4 regions of the Priestia sp. 3CA3 genome follow, and region 2 is predicted to be linked to each of the others. Evidence: riboswitches for the same ligand, from Rfam matches in the RefSeq annotation. Region 2 holds a riboswitch; each other region holds the start of a gene.
What was found. Region 2 has a riboswitch for S-adenosylmethionine ahead of AC1VNJ_RS15880 (trans-sulfuration enzyme family protein). Riboswitches for the same ligand answer to the same signal wherever they lie in the genome.

Region 1 (5,748 bases), on a different contig from region 2:
TTATCGAGCTATACGGATACAATCTATGAAAAACATAGACGGTTTAAAAAACGACTCTTCACGCTTCACTTTTATGTTCAAAACGAAAGAAAGCTCTGAGGAATAACCTGAGAGCTTTCTAAATTTATTATTCAAAAATATAAGCTAGTGCTTGAAGAGCCTGTTCTGGCGTTTCGACTACAACTTGGGCTTTGTTTGACAGTTCTTTAAGCGGGTGGTGCAGTTTTTCAGGGCGAACCAAAATTAGCGGTTTATCTAATGCGATGGCTGTCGCCGCATCCATTGCGCTGTTCCACTGTTTGTATTTTTCACCAAATAAAGCAATGACCACATCAGATTTTTTAAGGAGCACCTGTGTGCGTAAATTATTAATTTGAGAAGCAGCTTCATCTTTTAAGACAGCATTAGGCTGTTTTCCTAAAATTTCTTCTCCAATGTTGTCGGAGCGGTCATGGTCTGTCATAGGACCGACAAAGGTAAGGGGAAGGTTTAATTGTTCCGCTTGGTTTTTAATTTCGTCTCGCCAGTTATCGTGAATTTGCCCGGCAAGGTATACGGTTAAGTTCATTATGTAGAAGTCCTCCTCTAACTAAAATTTATTTTATTTTATCAAATGTAAGCGGATAATACGAATGATTTGAATGGGCTGCTTTTCCAAAAATAAGGTTATAGTAGACAAATAGTTAAAAAAGAGAAACAATAGAAGGCGTATTGCTAATTAAAGAAAGGATGTACATGATGACAGAAACAGTGCTACAAGTAGATCATGTCAGTAAAGTAATGGGGAAGAAAACCATTTTGCATGATGTATCCTTATCGGTTGAGCGCGGTGAGATTTTCGGATTGCTTGGTCCGAACGGATCTGGAAAAACAACGCTCATTCGTACCGTCGTAGGACTCATTAAAGAAACAAAGGGAACAATTACCGTCAATGGGTTTCCTTTAAAAGAACAGTTTACATCAGCTATGAAATCAATTGGAGCGATTATTGAAAACCCTGAGTTTTATGATTATCTGACGGGCTATCAAAATTTAAAACACTTTGCGAATATGCATGAAGGGATCACGGCAGAACGCTTGGATGAAGTGATTGCGCTAGTAAAGCTTGAAAACAGCATTCATGCAAAAGTGAAGACGTATTCCCTTGGGATGAGACAGCGTTTAGGAGTAGCTCAAGCTATTTTACATAAGCCTGCATTGCTTTTACTAGACGAACCAACAAATGGTCTAGACCCAGCGGGAATGAGAGAATTTCGTACATATTTACAAACCCTCTGCAGGGAAGAAGGTATTTCAATTTTAATCGCGAGCCACTTATTAAAAGAAGTGGAAGCATTATGTGACCGCGTTGGTATTATTCAAAACGGCGAGTTAAAAGCTGTTCAAGATCTATCTCCAAATCGTCAAGATCAAGGGATGTATGTAGAATTTGAAGTATCTGACGTGCAACAAGCAGCGGATCTTTTATCTCAAGAATTCCAAGTAACAATAAAATCCGATAGTATTGATGTAGTGATTATGAAAGAACAAATTCCAGCTGTGAATAGAAAATTAGTGGACAGCGATATTTTAGTCTACCGAATCACTCCTGTTTATGAGACGCTTGAAGATTCGTTTATGTCCGTTACGGAGGGAGAGCACCATGCTTAAGTTAATTCAAAATGAACATATGAAATGGTTTTACAAAAGAAGTACAAAAGTCACGTTTATTACAATCGGCATCTTAACTCTTTGTATGGCTCTTTTAATGAAGAAAGTAGCAAACAGCGCAGGAACGGAAGACAACATATTGAATTTCCTGTCATTTAGTGCAGGCATGCTGATCCTCGTTCAATTTTTCGCGCTTGCTGTTGGAGGATCAATGGTTGCAAAAGAGTTTGAAGCGGGTACCATTAAGCTTCTTTTAATTCGCCCTGCTAGACGTTCAACGATTTTAACGTCCAAGTACATAACGCTCGTTTTAATTAGCTTGTATTACTTGCTGAGCTATTTGCTTTTTTCGTTTGTATGGGGAGCATTGTTCTTTGGATTTGCCAGTCTAGAAGGAGATGCGCAGCTGCTTAAAAACATTACGCTTACGTATGACAGCGCGTATATGGAAACGTTTATGATGATGACGTTCGCATTCATGCTGTCGTCTTTATTTAGAAACAGCGCGCTTGCTTCAAGTCTAGCTATTGTCGTAAGTATTGGGGCGAAAGCAGTAACTGGGATAGTATCGCAGTTTGGTCTATGGTGGGGGAAATTTTTACTGTTCGCCAACACAAACTTTGTGCAGTATATGGACGGAATGAAGACGATGTTTGACGGAATGACAATTCCATTTTCAATCTTCATCTTAGTTGCACACTTTGTCTTCTTTATAGGCGTAGCGTGGGTGGCGTTTTTAAAACGTGACGTAGCTAATTGATGTGAGAATTTTCACACTATATATTTTTCTAAAATAGCATTTGACAATTAAATAAAAAGAGATTACAGTAGTGAAAGACTATTTTTAAAACAACTATAAACTTCTTATCAAGAGAGACGGAGGGACTGGCCCTATGATGTCTCGGCAACTGGCTGTACGCAGTGCGGTGCCAAATCCAGCAGACGATGTTTCGTTTGGAAGATGAGAAGGGTAATCTTATGATACAAATAAGAGACCTCTTCTTATCAATAAGAAGAGGTCTTTTTTTATTACGTAAACAAGAGGTGTTAAGAATGGAACAACAAAAAGGAAACGGCTGGGCGCTGTTACCGCTGGGCGTCTTTTTAGTCCTGTTTGTCGGATCAGGAATTATAACGGGAGATTTTTATAAGCTGCCTGTATTAGTAGCTATTATCATTGCAGCCATTGTGGCGCTGGCTATGAACCGCAAAGATTCACTTAATGTAAAAGTGGAACGCTTTGCTAAAGGAGCAGGGCATCCTGATATCATTATTATGGTACTTATTTTTATTTTGGCAGGTGCTTTTTCTCAAGTCGCTAAAGGCATGGGAGCTGTTGATTCAACGGTAAACTTAGCGCTTTCTGTACTTCCGCAAAGCTTAGTGGTAGTCGGAATCTTTGTTATTGGCGCATTCATTTCAATTTCGATGGGAACGTCAATGGGAACGATCGCTGCGTTAGGGCCTATCGCTGTAGGAATCAGTGAGCAGGCGCATGTATCCATTACATTGGCAATTGCTGCTGTTGTTGGTGGTGCAATGTTTGGAGATAATTTATCCGTAATCTCTGATACGACCATTGCGGCAGTTCGTACGCAAAAAACAAATATGTCAGATAAATTAAAAGTAAACTTTTTTATTGTCCTTCCTGCAGCGATTGTTACAGTGATTTTATTACTTGTAATGACGCTAGGCAATACGTCATCAGTAGAAATTAAAGATTTTAGCTGGTTTAAAATCTTGCCTTATGTCGGCGTACTCGTTGCTGCCATATTTGGTGCAAACGTATTAAGCATTTTAACCGGAGGAATTGTATTAGCCGGCGTGATTGGATTAGCTGACGGAAGCTACACGCTTTCTTCTCTTGCTAAAACTGTGACGGAAGGTATTGGCGGAATGTCGGAATTAATTATTTTATCTCTTTTAATTGGCGGAATGGTTGAACTCATTCGCTATAACGGCGGTATTCAGTTCTTATTGAACCTATTAACACGACGCATTCAAACAAAAAAAGGCGGAGAATTCAGTATCGCTGGATTAGTAAGTTTAACCAATTTAGCCACGGCTAATAACACGATTTCAATTATTACAGCAGGTCCGTTAGCGAAAGAAATCTCTGATAAGTATTCAATTGATAATCGTAAATCAGCCAGTCTGCTCGACTTGTTTTCATGCAGCGTTCAAGGGCTTATCCCTTACGGTGCACAAATGCTTCTCGCAGCAGGATTTGCTAAAGTTTCACCGGTTGAGATTATTCCATTTACATTCTATCCAATGTTAACAGCGGTTTGCGGTATCATTGCGATTGTAATTGGCTTTCCTCGTTTAAATAAAAAATCAAAATCATCTAAAGAAGCTGCGTAATATCAAACCCTTAAAAAGAACATTCTTTTTAAGGGTTTTTTACTGTTTGAAAAAATCAGTCGGCTTTTTTTCATCTAGCTCCTTCCAAAGTGTCTCATTTTGTTTAAGTGCATAAGCCGCTCCTCCGATTTCAATTCCGCATAATAAAATGAATAATAAAATACCCATGATATGACCTCCTTATATAAGTGAATAAAAACATGATTGTAACGGGTTTAGCTTATTGCTTTTTCACTTTATAATGAGAATAAAGTATGAAACGCGTTTCAGCGCAAGAGAAAAAGGTGAAAACATGACAAATATCCGAGATATCGCAAAAAAAGCTGGTGTATCTGTTTCGACCGTGTCACGGGTTTTAAATCATCATCCGTATGTAAAAGAAGAAAAGCGCCGTCTGGTAGAAGAAGTAATTCAAGAACTTAATTACGAACAAAACATTAATGCCGTTCACTTATCAAAAGGGAAAACAAATATGATTGCCGTCGTCTTGCCTTTTATTAATCATCCTTATTTCAGTCTGCTTTTAGAAGGAGTGGCCTCTCAAGCGTTAGAAAAGCAGTATCAGCTTGTTATTTGTCAGACGAACTATGATGTAAAAAAAGAAGAAGAAGCGCTTCATATGCTAAAAACAAAGCAGGTTGATGGAGTGATTATTTGTTCTAGAGCAGGCAGCTGGAGCACGATTGAATATTATCAGCAGTACGGGCCGATAGCCGTGTGCGAAAACGTACAAAATCGTTCTATTCGCTCCGTATACGTTGATCATTATGCAGCTTTTAAGAAAGCGCTCATGTATTTAAAAGAAAAAGGATATACGGATATTGGCTACTGTATTGGAAGAATGACGGGTACAAATAGTCAACAGAGACAGCAAGCATACAAAGAATATGTAGAAAGAATAAATGAGCCTTATCATCCGGAATGGGTGTTTCAAGGCTGTTTGAACGTGACAGATGGTGAAAAAGTGGTGAAAAAATTGGTGCAGATGAAAAATCGGCCTCAGGCGCTTTTAGTAACAAACGATCAAGTCGCTATTGGTATAAAAGCTCAGTGCGAACAAGCGGGTATATCAGTTCCAGGCGATTTAGCTATTATTGGTTTTGATAATCATCCGCTTTCTTCTTATTTACAAATCACAACGATCGAACTTCCTCTCAAAGAAATGGGCGAAACGCTTTTTAAACTAGTCAGGAGCAAGGATCCTCAAAAAATTGAGCTTCCTTTTCGGTTTATTGAGCGTAAAAGCGTATAAATTCTTGATGATCTCACCGCGTGTTTTTATCGGATAAAATGAGTAAAAGCGGACATCATACGAGTAAAGAAAGAAGAAAAGGATGATGATCGTGGAGAAAAAAGAATATCAAGTAGGAGATCAAGTATTTGTTATTTACCGAAATCCTCATACGGCAAACGTTGCCAATATTAATCAAGCTGAAATTGTTGAACATCCTGAAAATAAAGGTGAAAAAGCGCTGTTTCTGCATGAGTCTTATCATTTGTTAGCTGAAGATGATGCCGTGTATTCAACGTATGAAGAAGCAGAGAACATGTATAACAAGATATTTGATTATGAACAATATGATTGACGAAAGGCTCTCTTAAATAGAGAGTCTTTTTTGATGTGGAAAATAATTACCATGGATAGAGTCTTTTTATTTTTCAAACGCTATTAGTATTAGAAAAAAGGAAGTGTACATGATGATAAAACCTTTTGTACCTCAATTAGTATACATT
Region 2 (5,748 bases):
CTCTTTGCACAATGACTTCTGAACATTTACTAGCAGCTTATCAAACCCTATGGTTAAACCGTTCGTTTGCTTCCAAACAATCCATGACAAGTGAAGATCAGCTTCACGAAGCCATTTTGAAAGATTTAAGAGATGAAATGACTCATCCGCGCGTTCGGCAAACACCGCATGTCAAATATCACCTTGGCATAAAAAGAATTCTAAACAGCAGCCTTTCCTCTGATGAAAAAGTTGCGCTTGCGTCCCTATACACAAACCTTTTAGATAGCTGTATATAACGATAGAAAAGGACTTCCTTAATGGAAGTCCTTTTTTTATTTAATTAACGCTTTTTCTTCTAAGCTTTGAAAAACAGCGTTAAAGTCTTGCTTCAAATCCTCGAATTCCTCTAACCCTACTGAAAGGCGAAGAAGTGAATCAGTAATTCCTTTTTCTTCACGTACTTCTTTTGGGATACTTGCATGAGACATTGTTGCAGGATGCGTGAGAATGGATTCAACTGCACCTAGACTAACGCCAATTGAAGCTAATTTGACTCCTTGTAAAATATGTCGTGCTACTTTTTCATCCTGCACTTGGAAAGAAATCATAGCTCCGTATCCATTTGCTTGTTCTGAAATGAGTTTGTGGTCCGGATGACTTTTTAAGCCCGGGTAGTATACACGGCTCACTAGAGATTGTTCTTCAAGCCACTTTGCAAACTGCAGCGCTGTTTTTAACTGCTGATCTAAACGAACTTTTAATGTCTTAATGCCTCGAAGCAGTAAAAAACAATCCTGTGGTCCCAAGATAGCACCAAAAGCATTTTGTACAAACTTTACTTCTTCCGCTAGCTTTTCATCGCTTACCACAACTAGACCGCCAATGACGTCACTGTGGCCGCTGATATATTTTGTAGCACTATGAATGACAATATTTACACCAAGGTCAATCGGCTGCTGTAGATAAGGTGTTAAAAACGTGTTATCCACAATTGTAAGGAGATTGTGCTCCTTCGCCAAACTTGCTACTGCTTTAATATCCGTTACCTGTAAAAATGGATTTGAAGGGCTTTCGATATAAATAGCCTTCGTATCTTTTGTAATAGCTTCTTCTACTTTCTCAACCTTCGTTGTATCAACAAAAGTTGTTTTGATACCAAACTTTGAAAATAATCGTGTTAATACACGATATGTCCCGCCGTACGTATCGTGTGAAACTAAAATTTCATCCCCTGATTCAAAAATAGATAACACCGATGAAATAGCAGCCATACCTGATGAAAAAGCAAAACCAGCGTATCCATTTTCTAGCTGAGCAATAGTGTTTTCTAAAGCCTCACGCGTTGGGTTTCCTGAACGAGAATAGTCATAGCGGCCGTTGTTCGTCTCATCTTCTTGGTTAAATGTAGATACTTGATAAATAGGTACGTTAACCGCTCCAAAATGACCGTCAATTCCTGTATTTGCATGAATTAAGTTCGTACCAAATCTATGTTTATTGTTGTTGGTATGCATCAAATGCCTCCTTTAAATCTTTAATTAAATCATCTGCGTGCTCAATTCCAACTGATAATCGAAGTAAACAGTTTGTTACTCCGACACGATTTCGAATTTCCTCCGGAATGTCAGCGTGTGTTTGACGAGCTGGGAATGTCATTAAACTTTCCACGCCTCCTAAGCTTTCTGCAAATGTAATAACTTTAACATTTTCTAAAAGTACTGACACGATGTCAGGGTGTGAGACAGCAAAAGAAATCATGCCTCCAAATCCAGTTGCTTGTTTCTTCATGATTTCATAGCCCGGATGTGTTTCAAGACCAGGGTAATACACTTTTTCCACGAGATCATGAGCAGTAAGCCAATTTGCAATTTTCAGTGCGTTTTCGTTATGTTTTTCCATACGAAGCGCTAGCGTCTTAATACCGCGCAATAACAGCCAGCTATCTTGTGGACCTAAGATTGCCCCAGCTGCATTTTGATAAAAACGAATTTTTTCTCCTAAGCTACTACATCGAGCGACTACAAGACCAGCAACTACATCATTATGACCCCCAATGTATTTGCTTGCACTATGTATCACAATATCTGCTCCAAGCTCTAAAGGACGCTGATAGTAAGGGGACATGAATGTATTGTCAATGATAGTAAGCAAATCATGCTGTTTAGCTAACGCAATTGCTTCTGGCAAATCAGTCACGTGCATCATTGGATTTGTAGGTGTTTCAATGAATAAAGCTTTCGTGTTGGGACGAAGCGCATCTTTTACTTGCTCGAGATGGGCTGTGTTGACGTACGAAACAGTAATTCCTTGCTCTGAAAAGATTTCATTTAGTACTCGGTACGTTCCTCCGTATAAATCCTCTGATACAATTAAATGATCTCCGTTTTTAAATAGCGCTAAAACTGACATTACACCCGCCATTCCTGAAGCGAATGCTACTCCTACTTCGCCTTTTTCTAAAGCAGCAATTGCTTCTTCCAATGCCGTACGAGTAGGATTTGCCGTACGTGCATAGTCAAATCCTGTACTTTGCCCTAAAGCAGGATGAGCAAATGTTGATGCTTGGTAAATGGGTGTTGTAATAGAACCTGTTGAAGGGTCACGACCTACTCCTGAACGAACTAATAAAGTTTCAATTTTCATCTATTTCTCTCCTTAACTCAAAATAAAAAACACTCTTCACAGATGGAAGAGTGTTCGTTTATACACGATTTCTCTCATCTGTTAGAACAATACTGATGTTCCACAGGAATTAGCACCGTTCAAATGAATGTTTCATTTGATGGTTGCCGGGCATCGCAGGGCCAGTCCCTCCGCCACTCTTGATAAGAGTTCTATATAATTGTTGGTGGTTAACGTTTGTTGTTACTAACTTTAATAAAGATTTTCTTTATTGTCAACATAATTTTCTAAAAAATTTAAATCATCTCATTTGTTTATTCAATATACTTGTCCTGATAAGTACATAAAAAAAGAGACGACACCGAGGTCTCTTTTTCTAAGGCAAGTGCACAGATTTTACGTGAGCTAACTTCCAATACATACTTTCTCCATTTGCCGTAATTAGTTCAACAATATTATTAGAAACTTCTTTAAGTACGCCAATTTTTTCTGATTGATCCCCTAAATCTAATACGACCAGTTGATTTTCATATTTTTTAAGCTGCTCTTCAAAGTTTCTGACAAAAGGTGCAGAGGCAGGCCTTACTGGGAGCTCTTTGTCACTTAAAGAATAAGGGGTTAACTCATTACTATAAGGGGTAAGCCATTTCAAATGATGTAGAGAAACAAAGACATTTTTATACACTGGAGAATAAAACACAAGATAATCATTCAGCACGCTTGTAATATAGCCATGCAATGATTTTCCTCCTGTTACATAAATTTCAATAAATTTCCCTTTTGCCTGCTGTAAAATATTACGATAAGAAATCCGCTGACTTTCTTCTATTAAGTTCTCTTCTATGGTTCGTAAAGGTGTATAATCTTCTTCTGAAACCTCTCGCAAGCGATGTATGTGTAAAAGAGGAATATACAAATAATCATGTCCATTATATAAAACCATTACATCTAACCCGAGATCAACAAGTTTTCCTATAAACGTTGTTTTCCCTGATATATCGACTTCAACAATTTTATCAATATAATGATTCATACTCATTCTCATTCTCCTCCTTTTTCCTATATGATAGAAAAGGTGCTTTATAAGCACCTTTTACGTTCCAGTTCGTCATGCTTTCCAACGATAATTTTTCGTTTTAATAACTTTTTCACCTGGTGTTGAAGAGCGTGAACCCGTACGGCGTCCTCCCGAGCGATCGTCTGTGCGACCTCCTGTACGTCTTCCGGTACGTCTTCCGGTACGGTCTCCAGTACGGCCATCCGTGCGACCTCCGGTTCTATCTACTGTAGTTGACTCTTGCATAGAATCTTCTTCATTTGTATCTCCATTTTGCTCAGAATTTTCTTCATTTTGCTTGAAAGATCCTTTTGATCCTAAGGCAATGGTTTTTACGTGTCTTGGTTGTAAACGTAAAACTTGATTATTTTGTACAAGAGTAAAGTTTCCACTGCGGCTTTGAACTAATACACCTTCCACAGCCTCTGGGCCTCCACCGTTAATAGCTACCCATCTATGTGAAAACTCTTCAAACAGTTCATTAAAACTTTTCGCTTTGATATAATCAGGTGTTTCTTCAACTAATAATGGATTTTGCGGAACAACAGGTGTATTTTTGCTTACAACTTCACTTACACTCTTTATATGCTCTACATTGATATAAACGACGCCGTCATCTTCTGTTAATAATACGACATACGCAGATTCAAATGAGCCTAATACGTCAAGGATTTTACCCACTTTCTTCTCTGGACCACCTTGATTTATTTGCACCTGCTTATCTTTCATTAATAATAGAGTACCTGCAAATGTGTTAGCTCTGTGAAGTTCTACTTCACTATTAAATCCAGAAAATGTTTGTGCCGAATTAGACTTCGTATCCTCTGTAATGCTTTTAACATGGGCAAGCTGATAATAAATAAATGTATACTGCTGCTGTGGAATAAGCTGAGCCGGCTGATTATTTTGCTGGTTGTTATTTTGATTTGTTTCAAGAGCAAGTGTTAAATAATCTGATTGAACGTCAATTAAATATCCCGTTTTAGATTCAGGCCCTCCGCGATAGACAGTTACTACTCTCCCTTTTAATGGTTTAAAGTGGGCAGAGTAGCCCGTGCTTTCAGATTGTTGAACTTTACGAGCGCGACTACGATTGGCATTTTGAGTTTGGTCTTGATTTTGGTCGTAGTAATAGTTACTCATTATTTTTCCTCCTTATTAATTGTCCTTATTGGTCATTCATAATGTATATATACGTATCATGTACAGCTATTGTCTTCCTGCATTTGCCTATTATTCTTAAATTCCACTTTTGCCTATCAGTCTAGTAAAATTCAAAAATCAAAAAGATGACTTTTAATGTACGCTGTTCGGTCTTTTACGAAAGAAAGCATAAGGTCTGGTTCCTTATGGAATTGCTCCAAGTTATCTTTTACGTAAGGATCTTTTAATACATATGGAGCAATATACTCATGCAGTTGATAAATGATTGGTTTCATGTATTCTATTGTAAATTGATTATTTAGAACATTGTTCATTTTTTGAATATATCTCTTTTTAATGCTGTTCACCGCCAGTAAGCGAGCTGTAAGCGTATTAAATCCTTGTGCACGGACATAGTCTCCTTCCATTACTTTTCCATTTACATCTCTTCCCCAAGTTGCATCATAATCCCATGGAATTAGTTCAAAGCGCCCGCTTTCATGATTTAGATAGAGCGCATAGTTATGGACAAAACCGTCGTAATTCTGCATACAAATAATACCGACTAACCAAGATAAGTAGCGGTCGACGTTCAGGTACTTCTCAATATTCTGTTCGAATTCCGTATTTGTCCATGTATTAAGATTAAATATAAACTTTTCTAATTTTTCCTCGTCTCCTTCTCTCACTGCTTTATCTTCATATCCAGATAACAAAGTTGTTTTTGGCTTTTTATCCAAATCGCTCATCAAAGAAAAATTAGCATCTCCGTCTACTGCATAAAATATAGATCCATCCGCTAAATTTCTTTTTTTCAAAAATAGTTCATCTACCGATTCGAGCTGAAGATATATTCCTTCATTTTTCCCATTAATCTTAAGAGTGACAAACTGAGAGTGGGGAGATAAAACATCTAAAGAAGAGAAAAAATCGAGGGACAATTT
Region 3 (5,748 bases), on a different contig from region 2:
TGCTTTGTGAATTTTGCTGAGATAAATAGAATGAGTACAGCTTGCATAATACTCGCAATTTCTAACGGAATTTCTGTATTACGCTCTAACCCCATCGCTCCTGTTTGCAAAGCGGCAAGTAAAAGAGACGTAAAAATAATGCCGATTGGATTCGATTTTGCTAACAGAGCAGCCATCACTCCAGTCCATGCATATCCAGGAACGGTAAGCGCACCGTCTACAAATCGGTACTGTGAACCAAGCACTTCAAACCCTCCTGCTAATCCAGCCAAGCTCCCGCTAATAAACATACTGAACAGCATGACTTTTACTTGATGAATGCCTCCATACGCTCCGAACAACGGATTTTTTCCAGATGCGTTCACTTCGTACCCAAACACAGAGTAGCGAAGCACTGTCCACAGCAGTAGCGCACCGATTAAAGCAATGATAAATCCGATATGAAGAGGCATTCCTTGAAACACTTTTCCAAGCCATGCTGATTGCTCAATCATAGGCGTCTGAGCGAGAGCAGCTGAGCCTGTTTTATCTTGAAAAGGGTGACCTGCTAAATAACTTGCAAATAAAACAGCGATATAATTTAATAAAAGCGTCGAAATGACAAGCTGAATTTTAAACGCGGCTTCCATCCAGCCTGCTAAAACAGAAAGCAACCCTCCTGCCGCAACAGCAGCTGCAATAGCCGCTATAAGCTTGACCATCCCTGGAGCCGGCAGGTAATAAGCAACAATCGCTGCGCTAATCGCTCCAACAACCATCTGCCCTTCTCCACCTAAATTAAACACACCTGCTCTAAAAGCAAACCCGACACCTAACGCAATTAAAAGAATAGGTGTAGCGCGAGCCAGCGTAGTGGTGAAGAAATAAAAATTACCAAACGCTCCATTCCAGAGCTCTGTATATGTTTGAAGAACCGAACCACCAGTTAAAGAAATAATAATGCCTCCTATTGCTAAGCCAAAAATGACTGCAATAACTGGCTGGATTAATGATTTAAGAAGTTTCTGCAACTGTATCACCTTCTACCGTTCCTCCTGCCATTAATATGCTTAATGTCTCTTCCGTTGCTTCTTCCCTTGTAAGCTCTCCAACAATACTGCCTTCGTACATAACTAAAATTCGATCTGATAGTGAGATAATCTCCGACAGTTCTGAAGACACAAGTAAAATAGCAGATCCATTATTCCGTTTTTGAATCAATGCATCATGAATACGTTCCATTGCTCCGATATCCACTCCTCGCGTTGGTTCAGCAGCAAGTAGAAAAGAAGTGTTTTGGCCAAGCTCTCTGGCAACAATCAATTTTTGCAGATTCCCCCCTGAAAGTTCTCCAGCTTTTTGCTTAGATGAAGTGGCTTTAATGGAAAATTCATTTATCCATCCCTCCACGCTCGACTTGAATATCTTTCTTTTCAGCCAGCCCATCTTCGAGTAAGAAGCTTTATACTGATAGCCCATCAGCGCATTTTCCTCGATCGTATCGTCTTTAGAGGCTCCCCACATATAGCGGTCTTCTGGAATATGAGCAATTCCTGCCTCTCTTCTTTCACGCACAGATCGCCCTGTAAGATCTTCATCTCCAAGTTTGATACTTCCGGTGTCTGTTTCTACTAATCCAGCAATTGCTTGAAGCAGCTCTGACTGCCCATTTCCTGAAACCCCTGCAATACCGACAATTTCGCCTGCAGAAACGTGAAGAGACACATTTTGCAACACGTTTTTTTGTCCTTTTCCTTTTAAAAAGAGATTTTGTACGCTTAAATGAGAAGTGCTTTGTGATGGCACTCTTGCAGGACGCTCTTTTAATTCTCGTCCTACCATCAGCTTGGCTAAATGGTGAGCATTAGTAGATTCTTTATTTGTGACGCCGGCTACTTTACCATTTCGCAGAACCGTGATGCGGTCCGCTACTTCCATCACTTCTTGCAGCTTATGTGTAATAATAATGATGCTTTTTCCTTGTGAAGCCAAAAAACGGATTGTTTTTAATAGTTCCTTCACTTCATGAGGAGTAAGTACAGCGGTAGGCTCGTCTAAAACAATGATTTCTGCTCCTTGATACAGCACTTTTAAAATTTCAATCTTTTGCTGTTCTCCAATTGAGCAATGCTTTACTTTTTTATGAACATCTACTGAAATCTGATAGGTTTGGGTTAATTGCTGAACATCCTCTTTCGCCTGCCTTCTATTAAAAAAGAGACCTTTCTTTGGCTCATGCCCCAAGACAATATTTTCAGCCACTGAAAAATGAGGAAAAACCATAAAATGCTGATGCACCATGCCTATTCCGTTTTTAATCGCATCCGCAGGAGATGAAAACGAGACGGTTTTCCCATGTAGCTGAATACTTCCTGAACTCGGCTTTTCCATTCCGTAAAGCATCCTCATCAACGTTGTTTTACCAGCACCGTTCTCTCCGACCAGCGCGTGAACCTCGCCTTTTTTTAGCGTAAAAGACACGTTATCGTTTGCTAAAAATGAACCGTATTTCTTCGTTAAATTCGTTAACTGCAGCAGCTCACTCATTCCATTCATTGCTCCTTTCCCCTTTAGGTTTTTTTCAAAAATAAGAAAGAGAAGCCAGCCTTACTCGACTTCTCTTCTCAACTCACTTTGCTAACGGATCTTTTACCACTGTTTTTCCATCAATAATCGAATCTTTAATTTCTTTTAATTGATTAATCACATCTTGTCCTACAAAGTCACTAAGAGGCGTCTTGCTGTCTTGAGTCACATACGTTAACCCAACACCTTTTTCTTTTAAGCCGTATGTCACTACGCCCGATTTAAATTTGTCATTTGCGAGTGCTTCTACCGTTTCATAAGCAGCTGCATCAGATCCTTTTAACTGCGATAAAACGATATGCTCAGGATCTACTTCCGTACGGTCAATATCTTGTCCTGCCGTATAAAAACCTTTTTCTTTTGCTGCTTCAAATACACCCAAGTCGCCTACTGCTGATGCTCCGGCGATAAAATCAGCGCCTTTTGAAGCTTGTAAAATAGCAAGTTCTTTTGCTTTAGCTGGATCAGAGAAGCTTCCAACATAGTTTACTAGAAACTCTGCTTTTGGATTTGTTGATTGTAATCCTTCTTTAAAACTTACCGTCCATTTTTTTAATAATGGAATATCATCAGCTGCAACCATTCCTACTTTATTCGTTTTCGTAATCAATCCTGCCGCTGCTCCTAATAAATATGAAGCTTCTTGCTCACGAAATACAACGCTTCTTACATTTGGTAAATCGACCACTGTATCAATAATCGCAAATTGACGCTGCGGATTTTCTTGAGCTACTTTTTTCAACGCATCTTCGGATTCAAAAGAAGATGTAATAATCAAGTCATAATTTTCGGCTACCGCAGCACGCAAATTACTTTCAATGGCTGCTTGGTCCGTAGATTCAATTGTCTTTACATCAATGTTATACTTCTTCCCAGCGCGCTTTGCTCCATCATCCATTTGCTGAAAAAACGGGTTAACTCCAATCTTTTCAGGCAAAACAAGAGCAATTCGCTTCTTTCCTTTCTCTTCACTTCCACTGCTTTTTGTACTTTTTGACTGACAGCCCGTTACGAGTAATACAAGCGCAACTGCTAAAATAAGAAATCTCTTCATTTAACTTACTCCCCCTATAATATAAAAAAAGCTCTTCCTTTATATAAAGGAAGAGCTCGTTAACCAAACGTCTCTTCCTCATCTTCAAGAACATACTGTTCTTAAGGATTTGGCACCATTCTGTCATAGACAGTGGTTGCCGGGTTTCACAGGGCCAGTCCCTCCACCTCTCTTGATAAGGAAAACAATAGCTATTTATTTTATGTAATATAGTCAATATTAATAGTTTTTCAACAATTGTCAATATTATTTTTCTTTTTCACGCAAAAAAACTTCAAAAACAGATAGGATTATACGGTTTTAGTCTACTAAAATATAAAATAAAAGTTAAAGCCTTTACCTCACTTCTTGAATCATTCTATACTTCTTCACAAAGCACTTATACTGAATCTGTTGACGGTCAAGAGGGTTTAGTGGTAGCAAATAAGTTCTATTATACCTCTTCGGTTAATGTGTTATTAATTGAAACTACTTTACCAATAATGTTAGATTTTTCCTTAGTAATATTGTTAAGAGGTGTTAACGGTGAAATTAATGAAAGAACTATCTGGCATAGCTATTGGGCTTATTATCGCTTTAGCCGTTTCAAAAACATTTTTTGATACCCCGACCAACATTGGAATCATAGTTATTTTTATTACGAGTATGATCGTAACAGGGATAGCAAGAGTAAAACTAAGATGAGATAATCTAACAAAAAAACGCCACCTTTTATTCGCAAGGTGGTGTTTTCTTTTAATGATTTTAGTATGTAGTAATTCCAAGTGAAGGCTTTTACCCTTCTCCATCAATCATCGTATACTTCCTAGCAAAGCGCTTGTAGTAAATTTGCTCATCCTCTTGTCCATTGTTAAAAACAAGTCGGTTATGATCAATATCTTTCTCTTTTAACACATAGCCTTTTTCATCCATCAGTTGAATATATTCATCTAAATGTCCTTTTTTCACCATATAGTAAAGAACATTATCTGAATCCGTAGTCTTTGCTACATCTTGACTTCCCACTTCTAACTTGAATACGGCTGTTGCTGTTTGAATGGGACGGTAGTCTCCAAACACCTTTTCCCAGTTTAGTAGTAGCAGCGCGCCGAAGATTATGATACATCCTCCAGCGGCTACGGTTAGTACAAATCGTTTTGACACTTCTTTCTCTCCTTTACATTCTTTTTCTTCTATTTAACACAACAGATTGCCCTAAACTTGTTTTGACGCCAAGCCCTAGATACACAGCTGCAATATATATTTTTAACAAATACTTGATTTATTGTATCATACTTACAGTTATTATCTAGTTTTTTATAAAGACTTAGAACCCTCCCTATATTACGTTTTTTTACATAATAAAGGAATAAAAACAAATCTTTTTACCTATGAGAAATGAATCGTTTTTTGCTTTTCACCTTACCTGACGTTTATATTCTGAAAGGCGTGTTACATTATATATATCAGTTATCAACTCAACTAAGACTCCTTGACCATTCTGGCCTACCTTCTCTTTTAGGTAGACTGAGATTGCTAAATCGTTATATATAGGAGGAAAAAATCATGAAAATGAAACAACGACTATCAAAAGCGGCTGCTGCTGCGACGATTACAGGAATTGCTGCGTTTGGATTTGCTCCTGTCGCTCAGCTTGATACCCCAGCACACGCAGCTACATCTCAAGAAACAAGCAGCCAAAGTCAAACAGCTGTAAAAAACATTAACGAAATTTATAACGCCGCGGTGCAAGGTGAAGTGCCGCGATTAACAGCAGACTTTAAAATTGGCAAAACCCTGCGTAAAGATGTTCGGGATCAGTTCGGTCCTCCGCCTGAAGGTTCATCAAATAACTTTGACTACTATCATGCGGAAATGGGCCATCCTGGATATGCATTTGGCTATGACCAAAATAATGTCATTAACGAAATTCGCTATTTTGGTACAAATGTAGAGCGTCAAACAAATTTAGGGTCCATCACGCAAGCTAACTTAAAGAAAGAATTAGGTCAGCCAAACTTTACAAGCAAAGTAAAAGGTGATGGTACGACTCAAACGAGATACACGTATCACGCCGGCGCCTATGATCTTGAATTTATTTTTGATGATAGCAAAACGTTGAATCACGTAAACTTAGTTGCAAAACCTTA
Region 4 (5,748 bases), on a different contig from region 2:
TCGCATCTCCAATAAGTTGGATAATAAATACAATAATCAAAATTAAGATCGTAGCGGCTAGCGTTACGTCATTATGACTGCGCTGGAATCCTTCTAAATATGCAAGGTTTCCAAGACCTCCAGCTCCAATCACACCCGCCATTGCCGTATAGCCGACTAACGCAATGGTTGTTACTGTCAAACCGGAAATCAAAGCTGGCAGCGATTCAGGTAACAGCACTTTAAAGATAATAGTGCTTGTTGTGGCTCCCATTGATTTAGCAGCTTCAATAACACCTTTATCAATTTCACGCAGACCAATTTCTACAAGACGCGCATAAAATGGTGCTGCTCCAACAATTAAAGCCGGTAACGCTGCATTAGCGCCTAAAATACTTCCTACCAATGCTTTGGTAAATGGAATCAGTAAAACAATTAAAATAATGAATGGAATGGAACGAAAGATATTTACAACCGCCGACACAATGGCATATAAAGGTTTGTTTTGCCAAAGCTGTCCTTTGGACGTTAAAAATAAAAGCAAGCCCAATAAAATACCTAGAACAAATGTGGCTACAACTGAAATAGCCGTCATATATAGTGTTTCATTTGTCGCTTGAATAAAATCATCTAAAATAACGTTTGGAAATAGTTTCTCAAGCATTTGTCATTACCTCCACTTCTACCTGCTGCTCATGAATGTATGCAATGACTTTTTCAACTTCTGTTAATTCTCCGTCTAAATGAACGAACAACGTCCCGTATGAACCTGTTTGTGTATGAGAAATCTTTCCTTGCAAAATATTAATCGTTACATCAAACTGTTTTAAAATCGTTGTAATGAGCGGTTGCTCTGCTTTTCCGCCAACAAACGTCAGCTGAATAATTTGCCCGCTTGGATACAGCTCTTTTACTTGTTCAATCGTTTCAAACGTTTCCTCTGGTTCAGAAATCTGTTGAACGAATCGTTTTGTAATCGGCTGCTTAGGTTTTCTGAATACTTCTAGCACTTGTCCTTCTTCTACTACTGCCCCATTTTCCATAACGGCTACTCGATGACAAATTTTACGAATGACGTGCATTTCATGAGTAATTAATACAATGGTTAACCCTAGCTTCTCATTAATATCTACTAACAAATCTAAAATAGAATCTGTCGTTTGAGGATCAAGCGCTGATGTTGCTTCATCACAAAGCAATACTTTTGGATTGTTCGCTAGCGCTCGAGCAATCCCAACACGCTGCTTTTGTCCGCCGCTAAGCTGTGATGGATAAGCATCTTCACGCCCTTCAAGCCCGACTAGCTTAATAAGTTCGTCTACTCGTTTCATTCTTTTTTCTTTTGAAATCCCTGCTATTTCTAACGGAAAGGCAATATTTTCTCGTACCGTACGCGACCACAAGATATTAAAGTGCTGAAATACCATACTAATTTCTTGTCTAGCTTTTCTGAGTTTTCCGCCTTTAATTTTTCCAATATCATTACCTGCTACTTCGACCGTTCCTGTCGTTGGTGTTTCTAATCCGTTTAGCAAGCGAATCAAAGAACTTTTCCCCGCTCCGCTATAACCAATAATTCCGTAAATTTCACCTTGGTTAACGGTTAGATTCACATTATCAACAGCTGTTACTTGACCGCTTTTGGCCTGATAAATTTTTGTAACGTCTGTTAATGTAATCATATTTCTTCACCTTCTTTAATAAAAACTTAATTATGTTAGGTTGCCCTATAGGATGAAAAAGCCGTAAAACAATTTTCCCCATTAAAAAAGCCTCTCTGCGCATGACAGAAAGGCTCGATATTTAATCCTTTCTCTCATCTTTCAAAGCGCATAGCTTTGCAGGAATTGGCACCATTTCAGTTAGTCTGACGGTTGCCGGGTTTCACAGGGCTCAGTCCCTCCACCTCTCTTGATAAGAGTTCGCAACAATTATTTTGTTTTTGGGAAATATTCATTCATTTATGAACATTCATGAGTGTGATTTTAGCATGTGTCAGATAGGCTGTCAACAGATTTTGTTCTTGGGATAATATCCCAAGATTTCAACAGCCCCAACGGTTCGCTCTCTTTCCACTTCTTCATTTTAAACAAACGTTTGATTATCGAAGCTCCTCGAGTACGTGCTCGATGGAATGAAACGCGTAGAGTTTTTTTACCATTTCACCATTTTCCACTTCAATCAAACAAGGTACGCTTTCAATAGAAAATAATTCTGCTTTTGAAGGCATATAATTTAAATTGCTCATTCCGATGGTTACATCCGGCAGCATCGCTTCTGCCACGGTTAACATTTTTTTTGCCAGCTGACATGTCCCGCAAAAAGGCGTATGGAAAAAGATAAAGGCTCTTTCTCCTTCTTTTAACTGATCATCCAGCTGTTTTTCGCTCCATTCTTGCATGTTGCTCATTCCTTTTATGTTAAAAATTCTGCATTAACATCGATATTGGCACTCAGCAATACTGTTGCTATGTGATGTCTAGGGGCGGCAGCAACTTCTCGGTACATTTTATCAATATATAGATGCTCTGCTTCCGGAAGCTCTCGTTTAAATTGTTTTCTCAGCTTATTCCCTGAATCATCAGAGTCAACGAGTATGTATACCTCTTTGTTAAACGTACAGTCAATAATTTCATCCAGCTTTGATAAACTAATCGTACCGTTTGTACAAATAATTTCAATTGGTTCTCGAATGATATCTTGAATACGCTTTTTATCTGACTTTCCTTCGACAATAATTACTTTTTCAATTTCAATTAGCCCCATTTTCATCACCCATAATCGTCAGTTGTATAGTAACATCATTTCTTTATGCTATACAATATTCGTTAATGTATCACAGTTCACCTGTTTTTTAAAAGAAATTTGCAAGAAAGAACTCTTTTAAAAGGCAGTTTAGGCCATATTATCTCTATAAAACAAGAAAAACAGCGGCAGTTGCCACTGTTTAGCACCATCCTGCTTCTTCATCGCAGTCTGTATATTTTTGCGTTTCACCTTGTTTTTGTACGTCCGCGTATTGATAGAACTTATTATTTTCTTGCGAATATCCTTCTTCAAAGCGGTATTCATTGCCGCTTGTTCCGTAGCTAACTTCACCAATTGGCTGCTTATCAACGTATAATTTCATACCGCCGTCATGAAATTTAGCTGTAACGCGATCTGTAACGTCCATTTTTTGTTTTTCAAACATAAAAAGACACTCCTTTAGCTTGTTTACTAATAGAGTGTCCAGTCAAAAACTTTTCATAAAGACAATTTATGGAGGAATATTATCCTTCGTTTGTCATTTCTTCGTATTGCTCTGCTGTCATCAGCTTGTCTACTTGAGAAGCATCAGATGGTTTGATTGTAATCATCCATGCTTCTTCGTATGGAGATTCATTAACAAGTTCAGGACTATCGCCTAAGTTGTCGTTTACTGCTACAACTTCACCGCTAATTGGTGCGTAAAGCTCAGAAACTGTTTTTACTGATTCAACGCTACCAAACGGTTCGTCAGCTTCTACTGTTGCTCCTACTTCTGGCAGTTCAACGAATACGATGTCTCCAAGCTCAGCTTGAGCGAAATGTGTAATACCTACGCGGACAACGTCTCCTTCTGTTTTTACCCATTCATGCTCTTCAGAATAACGCAAATCTTTTGGTGTACTCATCTTAATCCCTCCAAAATATGTATCGTAATTTGTTTATATAAAAAGCGCCTTCAACGTGGAGAACACTTTCTACAACCTAAAATAACTTCCTATTAACAGTGTAACGTAAAAGGTAAAAATTTTCTATTTGAAAACTTACTTCCACACGTCCTCAAACTGCTCTTCTTTGAAACCAAGCGTTACTTTTTGTCCATCTGTTAGCAGCGGACGCTTAATTAACATGCCATCTGACGCAAGAATAGACAGAAGTTCGTCTTCACTCGCACTGCTTACTTTATCTTTAAGACCTAACTCGCGATATTTTTTACCGCTTGTATTAAAGAATTTTTTTAATTCTAGGCCGCTGTTCTGATAGTAAGCTTGCAGCTGCTCTTTTGTTGGCGGATTTTCTACAATATGAATTTCTTCATATGCTACTCCGTTATCATCGAGCCACTTCTTTGCTTTTCGGCACGTACCGCACTTTGGATATGAATAAAAAAATAATGACATTTCGTCAACCACCCTTTATTTTAAGCTTTTTTCGTATTTTAACACATCCTTTATCATTTACCTAGATAGAGGCTTCTTAAACAAAAAGGAGCTCGCAAAACGAGCTCCTTTTTCCTTAAACTGTGAACTTCTCTACTTCTAGAAGCGTTTTTGCAACCTCGCGCTTTACGCTAATTACATTGATTGGTGTATAGCGAGTTAATTTGCGAAGAGACGAAAGCATGACTCTAAGCGTATCACCTTGTTCAACGCCAATTAACGTTTCTTTTGCATCTGCTTCGATTCGATTAAATGCTTCTTGGCAGAATACTTGCGTGTATTTTAATTTTAAGCTGTTTTGATCTACTCCTGTTTTGGAAATGGCTTTTTCAGTACGTAAAACAGTAGATTCCATTGCATATACGTTACTAATCATATCAGAAATATTAACGAGAATTTCTTGTTCTTTTTCTAATTCTTTGCCATACTTTTGTGCAGCTAATCCCAAAAGCAAGAGCGCAATTTTCTTCCCGTTTTGCACAAGCATTTTTTCTTGATCTAAGGGCTCATTTCCTACTTCCTGCGGCATAAGCATCATCAATTCTTCTTGAAGCGTTTGTGCTTTTTGAAGCAGTGGAAGCTCTCCTTTTAACGCTTTGCGTAAATATGTGCCTGGTACTAAAAGACGGTTAATCTCATTTGTTCCCTCAAAAATACGATTAATGCGAGAATCGCGATACAGACGCTCAATTTCATACTCGCTCATAAAACCGTAGCCTCCATGAAGCTGCACGCCTTCATCTACAATGTAGTCAAGAGCTTCCGTGGCAAACACTTTATTTAATGAACATTCGATAGCATATTCAGCAATAGAAGCAGCAATTTGTTTTCCGTCTTTTTGCTGTTCTTCTGAAAGCTGGCCCATATGGTCTTCAAAAAGTCCTACCGTACGATATACGGAGCTTTCAGTTGCATACAATTTAGAAGCCATTGTGGCTAACTTTTCTTGTGTTAATGAGAATTTAGCAATTGGCGTTTTAAACTGCTGACGCTGGTTAACGTATTGAGACGTAATTTCTAACGCACGTTTCCCTGCTCCAACTGCTCCAACTCCAAGCTTATAGCGCCCAATATTTAAAATGTTAAAGGCAATCACATGGCCTTTTCCAATTTCACCTAGCACGTTTTCTTTTGGAACAAGCGCATCTTCAAGAATCAACGTTCTGGTTGATGAGCTTTTGATTCCCATTTTCTTCTCTTCCGGGCCAACCGAAACGCCTGGAAATTCGCGCTCAACGATAAAAGCAGAAAATTTATCGCCGTCAATTTTTGCGTACACCACGAATACATCAGCAAATCCAGCATTCGTAATCCACTGCTTTTCTCCATTTAACACATAGTGTGTACCTTCTGCGTTAAGGCGAGCTGTTGTTCGAGCACCGAGAGCATCCGAACCAGAACCCGGTTCAGTCAGCGCATAAGCCGCTATTTTTTCCCCTACCGCTAAAGCAGGTAAATATGCTTGTTTTTGCTCTTCTGTTCCAAATAAGACGATTGGCAATGACCCAATTCCTACATGAGCACCATGAGTGATGGAAAATCCGCCTGCTCGAGACATTTTTTCAGCAATTAAAGCCGAGGT

Region 1: linked by a shared signal. The riboswitch ahead of AC1VNJ_RS24940 (Na+/H+ antiporter NhaC family protein) and the one ahead of AC1VNJ_RS15880 (trans-sulfuration enzyme family protein) in region 2 are both predicted to bind S-adenosylmethionine.
Region 3: linked by a shared signal. The riboswitch ahead of AC1VNJ_RS22215 (BMP family protein) and the one ahead of AC1VNJ_RS15880 (trans-sulfuration enzyme family protein) in region 2 are both predicted to bind S-adenosylmethionine.
Region 4: linked by a shared signal. The riboswitch ahead of AC1VNJ_RS18835 (methionine ABC transporter ATP-binding protein) and the one ahead of AC1VNJ_RS15880 (trans-sulfuration enzyme family protein) in region 2 are both predicted to bind S-adenosylmethionine.

Annotation. Positions count from the first base shown of each region.
Region 1 is NZ_JBXENJ010000017.1:23,668-29,415, reverse strand. Features, by position in the region: gene AC1VNJ_RS24955 (YtoQ family protein) at 128-568, opposite strand; gene AC1VNJ_RS24950 (ABC transporter ATP-binding protein) at 739-1,650, shown strand; gene AC1VNJ_RS24945 (ABC transporter permease) at 1,643-2,410, shown strand; SAM riboswitch class I at 2,512-2,618, shown strand; gene AC1VNJ_RS24940 (Na+/H+ antiporter NhaC family protein) at 2,704-4,014, shown strand; gene AC1VNJ_RS24935 (hypothetical protein) at 4,054-4,182, opposite strand; gene AC1VNJ_RS24930 (LacI family DNA-binding transcriptional regulator) at 4,307-5,266, shown strand; gene AC1VNJ_RS24925 (transcriptional regulator SplA domain-containing protein) at 5,352-5,600, shown strand; gene splB (spore photoproduct lyase) at 5,713-5,748, shown strand, end outside.
Region 2 is NZ_JBXENJ010000005.1:333,357-339,104, reverse strand. Features, by position in the region: gene AC1VNJ_RS15890 (hypothetical protein) at 12-278, shown strand; gene AC1VNJ_RS15885 (trans-sulfuration enzyme family protein) at 315-1,496, opposite strand; gene AC1VNJ_RS15880 (trans-sulfuration enzyme family protein) at 1,477-2,625, opposite strand; SAM riboswitch class I at 2,697-2,814, opposite strand; gene AC1VNJ_RS15875 (hypothetical protein) at 2,981-3,643, opposite strand; gene AC1VNJ_RS15870 (spore coat protein) at 3,713-4,804, opposite strand; gene AC1VNJ_RS15865 (CotH kinase family protein) at 4,936-5,748, opposite strand, start outside.
Region 3 is NZ_JBXENJ010000010.1:17,077-22,824, forward strand. Features, by position in the region: gene AC1VNJ_RS22205 (ABC transporter permease) at 1-1,019, opposite strand, end outside; gene AC1VNJ_RS22210 (ABC transporter ATP-binding protein) at 994-2,526, opposite strand; gene AC1VNJ_RS22215 (BMP family protein) at 2,609-3,619, opposite strand; SAM riboswitch class I at 3,695-3,801, opposite strand; gene AC1VNJ_RS22220 (hypothetical protein) at 4,154-4,303, shown strand; gene AC1VNJ_RS22225 (hypothetical protein) at 4,394-4,762, opposite strand; gene AC1VNJ_RS22230 (YjgB family protein) at 5,165-5,748, shown strand, end outside.
Region 4 is NZ_JBXENJ010000007.1:65,699-71,446, forward strand. Features, by position in the region: gene AC1VNJ_RS18830 (methionine ABC transporter permease) at 1-643, opposite strand, end outside; gene AC1VNJ_RS18835 (methionine ABC transporter ATP-binding protein) at 636-1,661, opposite strand; SAM riboswitch class I at 1,793-1,900, opposite strand; gene AC1VNJ_RS18840 (thioredoxin family protein) at 2,081-2,380, opposite strand; gene AC1VNJ_RS18845 (toprim domain-containing protein) at 2,395-2,745, opposite strand; gene AC1VNJ_RS18850 (YusG family protein) at 2,927-3,172, opposite strand; gene gcvH (glycine cleavage system protein GcvH) at 3,252-3,635, opposite strand; gene AC1VNJ_RS18860 (arsenate reductase family protein) at 3,771-4,127, opposite strand; gene AC1VNJ_RS18865 (acyl-CoA dehydrogenase family protein) at 4,243-5,748, opposite strand, start outside.